Regions from separate parts of the Mesorhizobium sp. CCNWLY176 genome, predicted to be linked through region 2. Evidence: predicted binding sites of a transcription regulator. Region 2 holds the regulator's gene; each other region holds the start of a gene.
The links. The regulator LexA, encoded in region 2, represses DNA repair genes until DNA is damaged. The targets are predictions, from matches to a motif close to TGTTCNNNNTGTGTTCNG.
Positions count from the first base shown of each region.

Region 1 (3,648 bases), on a different contig from region 2:
GTAGATCTGGCGGTCGAAGCAGCGCGGGCGTTGCTCGCCGGCAGGGTAGATACAAAGGCCGACGGCGACATCTTCAAGGCGTCGCTGCAGGAAGTTAAGTCTAAGCTCAACTGAGTTTTTGCTTCTGGCTCTTGCCGGAAATTCAAAGATCAAAAAAGCCGCTGGAAATTCCGGCGGCTTTTTTCTTGTGCGGTGCAGGGGCCATCAGAGCGCGAGTTCGTCGTCGTTGGCAGCGCCAGCCTGCAGCTCTTCAGCAAGCCGGAATGGCGCAAACGAGACGCGGTGCCAGCGCGCAACCGCGCCGTGGATGTCGATAGCCGCGCGATGGCGCGCAGTCGCGTAGCCCATATGGATTTCGAAGCCGTAGCGTGTGTCGGTCTGGCCGCAGCCGGTCATCATGCGGTCACGCATGACCTTGGCGACGATCGAAGCCGCAGCGATCGACTGCGAGCGCTGGTCGCCCTTGACCAGCGCTTCGCAATCGCAGGGCAGGCCGGGCGGCACGTCGCGGCCATCGGCAAGCGCCAGTTTCGGCGCCAGCGGCAGGCCGCACAAGGAACGCCGCATGGCTTCCAGGCTGGCCTTGCGAATGTCGCTGCGGTCGATGCCTTCAGCGCAGACCGACGCCATCGAGACGCCGAGAGCGGTGGCAAGGATTTCCGAAAACAGCTCCTCGCGCTGTATGCCGGTGAGCCGCTTGGAATCGTCGAGCCCTGCCGGGATGCGCTGCGGGTCGAGCACGACGGCTGCCGCGACCACCGGCCCGGCGAGCGGGCCGCGGCCGGCCTCGTCCATTCCTGCGACCGGCCACTGACCGCGCGCGATCGCTCGCGTCTCGACGGAAAAGTCGGGTCGTTCGAGGATTTCGAAGAGGGGCGGAGAATCGGAGCGTGCGCGAGCCATGGTGCGGCGATGGTCGCATCGGCCCCGATTCTCCGCAAGTCCTTCCGAGCCGAGCCGAGGGGCGGGGGCAGGGAAGGTACCGTCGGCAGTCGGGGAAAAGCCGACGGGATTTTCGGTTTATCGATATTCGGGTGATGCCGGCCTGCAAGTGATGGCTTTCTGCGCTTCCGGTGCTCACGTACCCAAATGTACGCTCCGCTCCGGTTCTCAAAAACCATCACTTTCGACTCGGCCTGACCCGAATCTCAACAAACCAAAGGCTAAAGCAGCATCAGCTGTTCGTTCTTCTTTTCGACGCCGACGAACAGGTCGGTGCGCAGCTGCTTTCTCTCGACATTGAGCCCGAGCTTGCGCGCGGTGATTTCGAAGCGGCGGCCGATCTGCCAAGCATAGGGGCCAGTGCCCTTCATGCGCTTGCCCCATTCGGCATCGTAATCCTTGCCGTCGCGCATCGAGCGTATCAGCGACATGACGTGCCGGTAGCGGTCGGGATAGTGGCGCAGCAGCCAATCCTTGAAGATCGGGCTGACCTCCAGCGGCAGGCGCAGGATGACATAGCCTGCCTCGCGCGCGCCGGCGGCACGAGCCGAGTCCAGAATGCGCTCGATCTCCTGGTCGTTGAGACCGGGAATGATGGGCGCGGCCATCACGCCGACCGGAATGCCGGCATCGCTCAACTGGCGAATGGCCTCCAGGCGCTTGGTCGGCGTCGAAGCACGCGGCTCCATGGTGCGGGCAAGCATCCGGTCCAGTGTTGTCACCGACAATGCCACCTTGGCCAACCCACGCTCGGCCATGCGCGACAGGATATCGATGTCGCGCGTGACCAGCGCCGACTTGGTGACGATCCCGACCGGGTGGTTGCGCGCCTCCAGGACCTCCAGGATTTCGCGCATGATGCGCCACTGCTTTTCGATCGGCTGGTAGGGGTCGGTGTTGGTGCCGATGGCGATCGTGCGGGCCTGATAGCCTTCCTTGGAAAGCTCCTTGTCCAGCAGCTTTGCCGCATCCGGCTTGGCGAACAGCTTGGATTCGAAATCGAGCCCCGGCGACATGCCCATGTAGCTGTGGGTCGGCCGGGCGAAGCAATAGACACAGCCATGCTCGCAGCCGCGATAGGGATTGATCGAACGGTCGAAGGAAATGTCAGGCGAGGTGTTGCGGGTGATGATGGTGCGCGGCTTTTCGGTCTGCACCTCCGTCTTGAAGGGCGGCAGTTCCTCAAAACTGTTCCAGCCATCGTCGAAGACGTGACGCGTCACCGGCTCGAACCGGCCGGTCGGATTGATGCCGGCAGCGCGGCCACGACGGCGTTCGTCGTGAATTCGGATGCCGCTTTCCTCGATCATCGCATTGGCCATCGCGGAACCTCCGTTCCTGAAAGCCGCAACATCTGCGCGTGCAATCGGTTCCATTCCGCTGTTCTCCAACCGGGTTTTGCGGGGGCGCGAATCGCGCCGTTCATGAAACTATTCCTATTTTGAAAATGAGAACAAAGCAAGAACTTTGTGAATTAGGTCCCTTTCCTTCTCCCCTTGTGGGAGAAGGTGGATTGGCGCGCAGCGCCAAGACGGATGAGGGGTGTTGGAAGAAATTCCGGCGTCCACACTCCGTCCAACACCCCTCATCCGACCTCCGCTTCGGGTTGGCCACCTTCTCCCACAAGGGGAGAAGGAGAGGCGCGCTTCATCATCGCCACGCCTGCTTTCGCATCTGGCCATTGTCAAAGAGCCGGGAAGCGGGGCGCATGGCCGTGCCTTCCTAGTGTAAAATACGTGGCGCAGCTTCTGCACCCCGCTCGGTGCTTGTCCCGAAGTCGGCCGGTCACAACGCCCGCTCCATGTACATTCCATGGACAAGACGCCGCGGGTTCTCCGCATCCTGCGCGATCTGCCCTTGATCTTTCCGCCACAGGCTTTCACCTGAAGCTTCCAGCCAGAGCATGCGGCCGCAGGACGCCGGCCTGTGTCGGGCCCTCGGGGCCCTGGCTACCACACCAGGGCGGGAGGTCACCGCCGCTCTCCCCGATCCCGGTTCCAGAACCCGGTCCCGCAAGAGCGATGTGGGGATTATGCAGGCGGTTTTTTGGGGTGTGGATAGATTGGGCGTGAAAAAATGTGTGGGGTGAGGGAAAACAGTGGGTTGGGTCGAAATCGAGTGAGAATCTTTCCCCACTTTCAGCGTTAGAAGTTCTGCACCGCGGCAGCCGTCACAGATGTTCCGGCATGGATCCCGGGTCTGCGCATCCGCTTCGCGTATGTTCCGCCCGGGATGACGAACTGCATGTTCCGTCTTCGCTCATCGTCAACGCAGGCGCGTGCCACACAGATTCAGCCCGCTGAACCCTAACCGGCTAATTACGAAGTGGCGCTCGGTAAAAGTTTAGGCTACGCGAATATTATGCTGTCGGTTGTAATCGAAACCCGGAACAACGAGGAAGCGCTGGCCCGCACGCTGGCGTCGCTGGTTGGTGCTGCTGTTGAGGGCACGGTGCGCGAGGTTATCGTGTGCGATCTCGGCTCGTCGGATCAGACGCATAAGGTCGCCGATCAGGCCGGCTGTCACTACATCACCGGCGGCATAGGTGCCGGCGTGGCGCAGGCCAAGAGCGACTGGCTGCTGCTGCTGGAACCCGGGGCGCGGTTGGTGGATGGCTGGACCGAGGCCGTGCAGGACCACATGGAGATGATGGCCATGCCTGCCCGCTTTTCCCGCTCGCGGCTGGACAGGCAGCCCTTCTTCTCG
Region 1 covers NZ_JBBBDZ010000002.1:542,470-546,117, reverse strand. The annotation lists gene WBQ96_RS05510 (F0F1 ATP synthase subunit B) at 1-114, shown strand, start outside; gene WBQ96_RS05505 (ribonuclease HII) at 205-903, opposite strand; gene WBQ96_RS05500 (PA0069 family radical SAM protein) at 1,164-2,318, opposite strand; gene WBQ96_RS05495 (glycosyltransferase) at 3,304-3,648, shown strand, end outside.
Region 1: a site for LexA is predicted at 2,392-2,409, ahead of WBQ96_RS05500 (PA0069 family radical SAM protein). Genes of this name have one in related genera too.

Region 2 (3,648 bases):
TGAGGAGTCTGCATTCGAGCTCGGCATGGACGTGCTCATCGAAGTGCACGACGAGGCCGAGACGAAACGGGCGCTGAAACTGTCCTCGCGGCTGATCGGCATCAACAACCGCAACCTGCGCACCTTCGAGACGAGCCTTGAGACATCCGAAAGATTGTCGTCACTGGTGCCCGACGACCGCCTGCTGGTCGGCGAAAGCGGCATCTTCACCCATGAGGATTGCCGGCGGCTGGAGCACTTCGGCATCGGCACATTCCTGGTCGGCGAGAGCCTGATGCGGCAGCAGGACGTGGCGGCGGCAACGCGGGCGCTGCTCACCGGCAAGTCCGCGCAAGCGGTAAACGGCTAGGCCATGAGCGCCAAACCCGCCCTCACCCATCTCGGCGTCGAAGGCCAGGCGCATATGGTCGATGTCGGCGAAAAGGCTGAAACCGAGCGCACGGCGATCGCCGAGGGCTTTGTCACCATGCTGCCCGAGACGCTGAAATTGATCCGCGAGGGCAATGCCAAGAAGGGCGACGTGCTCGGCACGGCGCGTATCGCTGGCATCATGGCGGCCAAGCGGGCGCATGAGCTCATCCCGCTCTGCCATCCGCTGCTGTTGACCAAGGTTTCGGTCGATATCGAGCCGGACGATTCCTTGCCCGGCCTGCGCGTGACCGCACTTGCCCGCGTGACCGGCAAAACCGGCGTCGAAATGGAAGCGTTGACTGCGGCTTCCGTCGCCTGCCTGACCATCTACGACATGGCCAAGGCCGTCGATCGCGGCATGGTCATTTCCGGCATAAGACTGGTTCAGAAGACCGGCGGCAAATCCGGCGATTACCGGGCTGGTGCATAGAGATGGCGCTTCTGCCGGTCACCGACGCCCTGCAACGCCTGCTCGATGGCGCCGGTCCCGGCAATGCAGAGTCTGTGCCCTTGGCCGAGGCTGCAGGCCGTGTGCTGGCCGAACCTGTCCGAGCGCTGCGCACGCAGCCGCCGTTCGACGCATCCGCCATGGACGGATATGCGGTGCACAGTGCTGACGTCGCCAATGTCCCGGCAACGCTGAATGTCATCGGCGAAGCTCCGGCCGGGCGGCGCTTTGCCGGCAAAGTAGAGCCGCATCAGGCCGTGCGCATCTTTACCGGCGCGCCGATGCCGGACGGTGCCGACACCATCGTCATCCAGGAGAATACCCGCAAACTCGATAGCAAGACCGTTGAGGTCACCGAAACGGTTGATGCCGGGCGGCACATTAGGCGCAAGGGTCTCGATTTTTCCACAGGCGACCTGCTGCTTGAAAAAGGCAGGGTTCTGGATGCCGGCGCATTGTCCCTGGCGGCAGCGGCCAATCACCCTCGCCTGCCGGTCGTGAAGAAACCGCTGCTGGCGATCATCGCCACCGGCGACGAGCTTTTGCCGCCGGGCAGCGAACCAGGCCCCGACCAGATCATCGCCTCCAACAGCTATGGCGTGGCAGCGATCGCCGAATCGGTTGGCGCACGGGTGCTCGACCTCGGCATCGCGCCCGATCGCAAGGAGGCCATCTCGGCGCTGATCAAGCGCGCCGTGGAGGCCGGCGCTGACGTGATCGTGACGCTGGGCGGCGCATCGGTTGGCGACCACGATTTCATCCACGACGTGCTGACCGAGGAAGGCGTAACCCTCGATTTCTGGAAGATTGCAATGCGGCCCGGCAAGCCGCTGATGTTCGGCAGGCTTGGACACACCCGCTGCATCGGCCTGCCCGGAAATCCGGTGGCGAGCCTCGTCTGCTCGCATCTGTTCCTGAAGCCGCTGCTGGCGCGGCTTGGCGGGCGACACCATGTGCCGGACATTCATGAGGCGTTCCTCGGCACGGCGATGCAGGCCAACGATCTGCGTCAGGACTATGTGCGCGCCGTTCTTCGAGACGACGACACCGGGCTCGTTGCGACGCCATTCGAGATCCAGGACTCCTCGATGCTGAGGACCTTCACCGAGGCCAATGCATTGATTATCCGCGAGCCTTTTGCGCCGGCGGCTGAGGCCGGCGCGCCGTGCACCGTCCTGAAAATTCGCTGACCTGAAGCTTCAGAGACTTTCGTTCCGCTCCTGTTCGGTCGAGAGTCTCCAAAGTCGGAGTGTTCGCGTATTGTTTCCACCACGTTAATATATTCATTAAAATTTAAACGGTTGCAGAACACAAATGGAACAGATAGTGTTTGTTCTGGTTTTGTTTTTGATTTGATTCTTCGGGGGTGGCCATGCTGACGCGCAAGCAACACGAGCTTCTAATGTTCATCCACGAGAGGATGAAAGAAGCCGGAATCCCCCCCTCCTTCGATGAAATGAAGGAAGCGTTGGACCTTGCGTCGAAATCCGGCATCCACAGGTTGATCACGGCTCTTGAAGAGCGCGGGTTCATTCGCCGACTACCGAATCGTGCTCGAGCGCTCGAAGTTCTGCGTTTGCCCGATTCCATGGCTCCCGGGCTGGCGCCGCAGCGCGCGAAATTCTCGCCGAGCGTCATCGAAGGAAGCCTCGGCCGTCGGCCGGAACCTGCGCGTAGCCCTGTGGCCGGCAATGACGATGTCGGGTCCGCTGTATCAATCCCGGTAATGGGCCGGATTGCCGCCGGTGTGCCGATCGAGGCCATCCAGCACAAGACGCATTCCATCTCCGTGCCGCCGGAGATGATCATGGGCGGCGAGCACTACGCCCTTGAAGTCAAAGGCGATTCGATGATCGAGGCCGGCATTTTTGACGGCGACACGGTCATCATCCGAAATGCCAACACGGCAAATCCCGGCGAAATCGTCGTTGCGCTGGTGGATGAAGAGGAGGCCACGCTCAAGCGCTTCCGCCGCAAGGGCGCATCGATTGCGCTGGAGGCAGCAAACCCGGCCTATGAAACGCGGATTTTCGGACCTGACCGCGTGAAGGTCCAGGGCAAGCTGGTGGGATTGATCCGGCGCTACTGATGATGCGCGGCGCCGCCAGGTTACGGTTTGGCGCTTCGCGAATTTGAGTATCTGGACTTTTTGAACTGATTGTTCGCCGGCTTACTTTCTCTTAGTTGATATGGCGACAACCCGCGCGCCTCTCGAGAAAAGGCTCGCTGCGTATGCCAGGGGCGATACGGTTGTGTCAGCGCAAAGCGGATTTCGGCGCGTCGCTCTGAAATGTCTCCATTCAGATAGATGGCGGCACTGCCGAATTTGGCCAGTTCGCGTTTGGTGACGACAAGTGGCACCGGTTCCTCGCAGACATCCTCGGCTGTCGCGTCGTCGACCACGATAAGGCTCGTATAATCGCAGGCGCGCCGCGCGGAACGCCAATCGGCGGCGTGTGCGATAATCGCGCCGGATCGGTGCGTCGCCAGACAAAGACCATCGTGGCAGTCGAAACCAGCGGGGAGCAAGTTCGCCAGCTTTCCGGGAGATTGTTCGGACGAAATAGTCGTATCGCTTGATGCAAGACCGGCTGCTTCATTTTCCGCGGAATCATCGAAGGACGTGCCGTTCGACGAATTACGACGCCCTTCCCGGCTTGGCTTTTTCTTGCCGGCATCGTTAATCGTATCGACCGGCTTGATCAGATTTTCCGATAACAGCGCGCGCTTCCAGTTTTCGATCGTGAATTCGTTCGGCCGCGCGCGGTTGACTGCGAGATTTTCATCAT
Region 2 covers NZ_JBBBDZ010000016.1:134,484-138,131, reverse strand. The annotation lists gene trpC (indole-3-glycerol phosphate synthase TrpC) at 1-349, shown strand, start outside; gene moaC (cyclic pyranopterin monophosphate synthase MoaC) at 353-841, shown strand; gene WBQ96_RS23115 (molybdopterin molybdotransferase MoeA) at 844-2,049, shown strand; gene lexA (transcriptional repressor LexA) at 2,232-2,948, shown strand; gene WBQ96_RS23105 (ComEC/Rec2 family competence protein) at 2,969-3,648, opposite strand, start outside.

Region 3 (3,648 bases), on a different contig from region 2:
GACATCGTTGGTGACAACGCAAGGCATGCCAATGCGACCGGCCATATTTGACAGGTCATAGAGACGGAGCTGGTCGTTTGGCCTGCGGCGCAGGGTGAGGGCGAGATAAGCTCTGTCCCCGAAAGCATCGCGCAGACGCCGCAACCACATGCCGCAAAGATCGTCGGCCTCGTTCGGAACAAGCACGGTGATGAGCCCCTCGCCATAGGAGACAAGGTCATCCCAGGCCAAAAGACATTTGCCTTTGCCGCCGCGTTTCTTGCCGAGGGAGAGCAGTCGGCAGAGGCGGGAATAGGCAGGCCGATCCACCGGATAGACAAGTACCGACATCCCGTCCGTGAGGTCCAGCCTGCAGCCGACGATGAGGCGGATACCTGTAGCCTTGGCCGCCTCATGCGCTCGAACGATGCCCGCAAGCGAATTGCGGTCGACGATACCCAGCGCCTCGATGCCATTTGCTACTGCCTCAGCGAAAAGCTCGTCGCAGGACGACGCTCCCCGCAAGAACGAGAAGTGCGACGTCACCTGCAGCTCGGCATATCGGATGGCGGCGTTCATCCGAAGATGCCATGCAGGAACCAGCGATGACTGCCCGTGTCTGCATTTTCGCCATCACCGGAACGAAAAATCCAGAAGCGTTCTCCCGCATCGTCCTCGACCTGAAAGTAATCCCTGACGGCAATCAGTTCGGCGTCGCGTTTCCACCATTCGCCAAAGACACGCTCGGGTCCGTCGGCACGACGTACCCGGCGGCGGATACCGCGCCATGTAAAGGAAACCGGGGGATGGTCGGGCAGAAGAGCGACCGTATCGATCGCCTCAGGCTTTGCAAGCAGCCGTGAAGGACGCGGCCAGCACCCGGGCCAGCTTGCTTCTGTCTCCGGGGCCATCGCGGGAATGCGGGCGACCGAGCGTTCAGGGACGTCACTGGCAACCGATGTTACACGAAACAACCTTTGCTCACCGACGCGATTGGTGAGGATATCAACAAGTCCGGAAACATCGGCCACGGGATCGTCGATCAGGCTTGTGACCTGCTGTTTCTGCTCGAAAGGTTCAACCGCCGTCGCAGCAAGCGTCATGATCTCGATGCCAAAGCCTGGCTCAATCGTTTCGATCTTGTCGCAGACCAGGCGCGTAAGACGCTTGGTGTCACGTACCGGCAATGCTGTACCGACGCGAATTGCCTGCACACGATTGTCGACGCGATGGCAGACCAGATCGAGGCGGCGTACGCCAACGCCGCGTTCTTCAAGGCGTTTGCAAAGCTCGGTGACAAGCTTGCCGATGTAGCGAGCAATCGTCTCGGCAGCACCGATCGGTTCGGCAAAGGCGCGTCGAACCTCGATCATGTCAGGTGGACGGATCGCATCGATTGGTTCGCGCGTGTCGCCGACCGCCTGATCGATGCGACGGCCAAGCTCGGGGCCAAAGCGCAAAGTCAGAGGTGCCCGCGGCTGTGCAAACAGATCAGAGGTCGTTCGAAATCCAAGAACCTGCAGGCCTGCGACAATATCTGATGACAGACGGAGTGCCGCAACCGGCAGCGGGCTGATTGCGGCCAAGCTCTTGCCGGGTTCGACAATCGAAATGGGTTCGCCCGCGTATCGAGCCACTGCATGGGCTGCACCCCAAGTGTCGGCGACAGCCGTCCTTGCGGCAATACCCGAGCCCGACAGGCGATGAATCATGTCGGCCAGCATTGCCCCTTCGCCGCCATGGAGGTGATCGCTTCCTGTTGTGTCGATGACTATCCCGTCAGGGGGGGCCGAGGCTACGACCGGGGCATAACGCTGCAACATCCATATCGCGAGACGTTCAAGGGCAGCCGCGTCGGCGTCCGGTTCGCCATCGAGGATGAGCAACCCAGGCACAAGCACCTGAGCCTTGGCAACAGGCATTCCGACGCGCAATCCGGCGCCATGGGCGGCGGCATCGAGTGCCTGCACGATCCGCCTGCTTCCGTCCCGGCCGACCAAAACCAATGGCTGGTCAGGCGGAGGCGAAGCGTCGCCCGAGTTCCTTCTGATGCGATCCGTTGGCCAGGTGGGCAGGAACAGCGAGACGACCCTTGTCATCGCACCCCTCCAACTCGAAATCCGCACTTTCGCCCGCACGAGCCCGGATTAACTCCACCAGCCAGCGTGCGCGGCCCACGCCCGGAACGGGCAGGGGAGTGGATGGCAGAACCGAGATGCGCCACCTTGTGACTGCTGCGGTCGGTTGCCCGAAATCGGCTGCTTCTGTCTGTCGTCGCCAGCGCCGCAAGGCGATGGCCAGAGTTCCAGATGCCTCCGCGGCAAGCTGAAGTCGCCGGGAGGCTGTCATTGTGAGATGCGCCACCTCGGCAATCGCAGCTCCAAGGCCTCCGTGACGTAGTCCTTCCTCGAAACAGGCAAGCACTGCTTTTTCGTCTCCGGCTTCGACATAGATCACCCGGTCCGGCGGCAGGCCTGCCTGGGCCAGTGCCGGCGCAAACAAATCTGGTCTCGTGATGCACCAAAGAATCTTGCCTTTCGTGCGAGCAGCGATACCGGCAACAAATAAAGCTGCAGCCGCGCCATCGATCGCGCCGTTTCCACCACCTGCAACCTCGTGAAGGGCTCCAAGAGCCAGTCCGTTTCCGGGCAGGCGCGCATCCATTGCTGCGACCCCGAAAGGAAGCACCGCCTTTGCGCGCTGATTGTTGCCTTCGATATGCCCAATGCTGGCGCGCAAGGATTCCACAGCGGGATTCAGCCGCACCAAAGTAACTCGCTCAATGTGAATGTTCGCTATTTGTTCTGCTCTTTTTGTAGAAGAGTCAAGAGGGAACCTTTGATGCCCAAAGCGGTCGATGTGCAGGCGTAACCGAATGGAGGACGCACCCGAACGGCCCCGATGAAGTCGATTTCGGTTCGGCCTCTCCGGAGTGGAAAGCGGACCTGCCAGCGTGTAAACTTGGTCAGCTGGGAGCGGTATCCGAGAAAACAATGGCACTGACCACGAAGCAGCTTTTTGAGAAACAGATCGATTGTGTCTGTCGCGGCGATCGTGAAGGGCAATTGAGTCTGTACCACGAGGACATCGAGTTCAACTTTCCATTCGCAACAGACCGACCCCGCAAGATTATCGGCAGAGAGGCGTTCGTCCGAGCCATGCAGCCATTGTGGGATCAAGCGGAAGCCGCCGGCATCCACATCATTGGATACAAAGGCGACGTTCATCAATCAGCTGATGATCCAGGCGGAGTCTTCGCCGAATTTGTGCTCAAAGTATCTATGCCCGACGGCACAACGCGGGACGTCCAGTTCGTTCAGAAGATGCGCGCCGCCGAAGGTAAGATAATCTCCGTGAACGAATATTTTTCATCGGCAGACCGCGCAACGATGACGTCTTCCCGGTAAATCGTCGCAGTAGAGGCGGCTTGGGGATCGGTTTCGTTCAGCACCTAGACCTGAATACCAAGCTGTCTCGAATTTGGTGGGAAGCCGACAGTCGGGTATCGAGTTCTTGGCGTCGGCCTAGCGCCACAAGCGGACCCTCGAAGCGCGACACGCCAGTACCCCTTGGGAAGCAGAGGCAGCTATGCCGAAAGTACAGCCGAAAACAGGCGTTGGCGGCATCTCGACTGAAGCAACTACGGGGTGAAGGCGCTCGACGACGGCG
Region 3 covers NZ_JBBBDZ010000011.1:179,041-182,688, reverse strand. The annotation lists gene WBQ96_RS19165 (error-prone DNA polymerase) at 1-558, opposite strand, end outside; gene WBQ96_RS19160 (Y-family DNA polymerase) at 555-2,078, opposite strand; gene WBQ96_RS19155 (ImuA family protein) at 1,993-2,727, opposite strand; gene WBQ96_RS19150 (nuclear transport factor 2 family protein) at 2,973-3,386, shown strand; gene WBQ96_RS19145 (hypothetical protein) at 3,627-3,648, shown strand, end outside.
Region 3: a site for LexA is predicted at 2,769-2,786, ahead of WBQ96_RS19155 (ImuA family protein). Genes of this name have one in related genera too.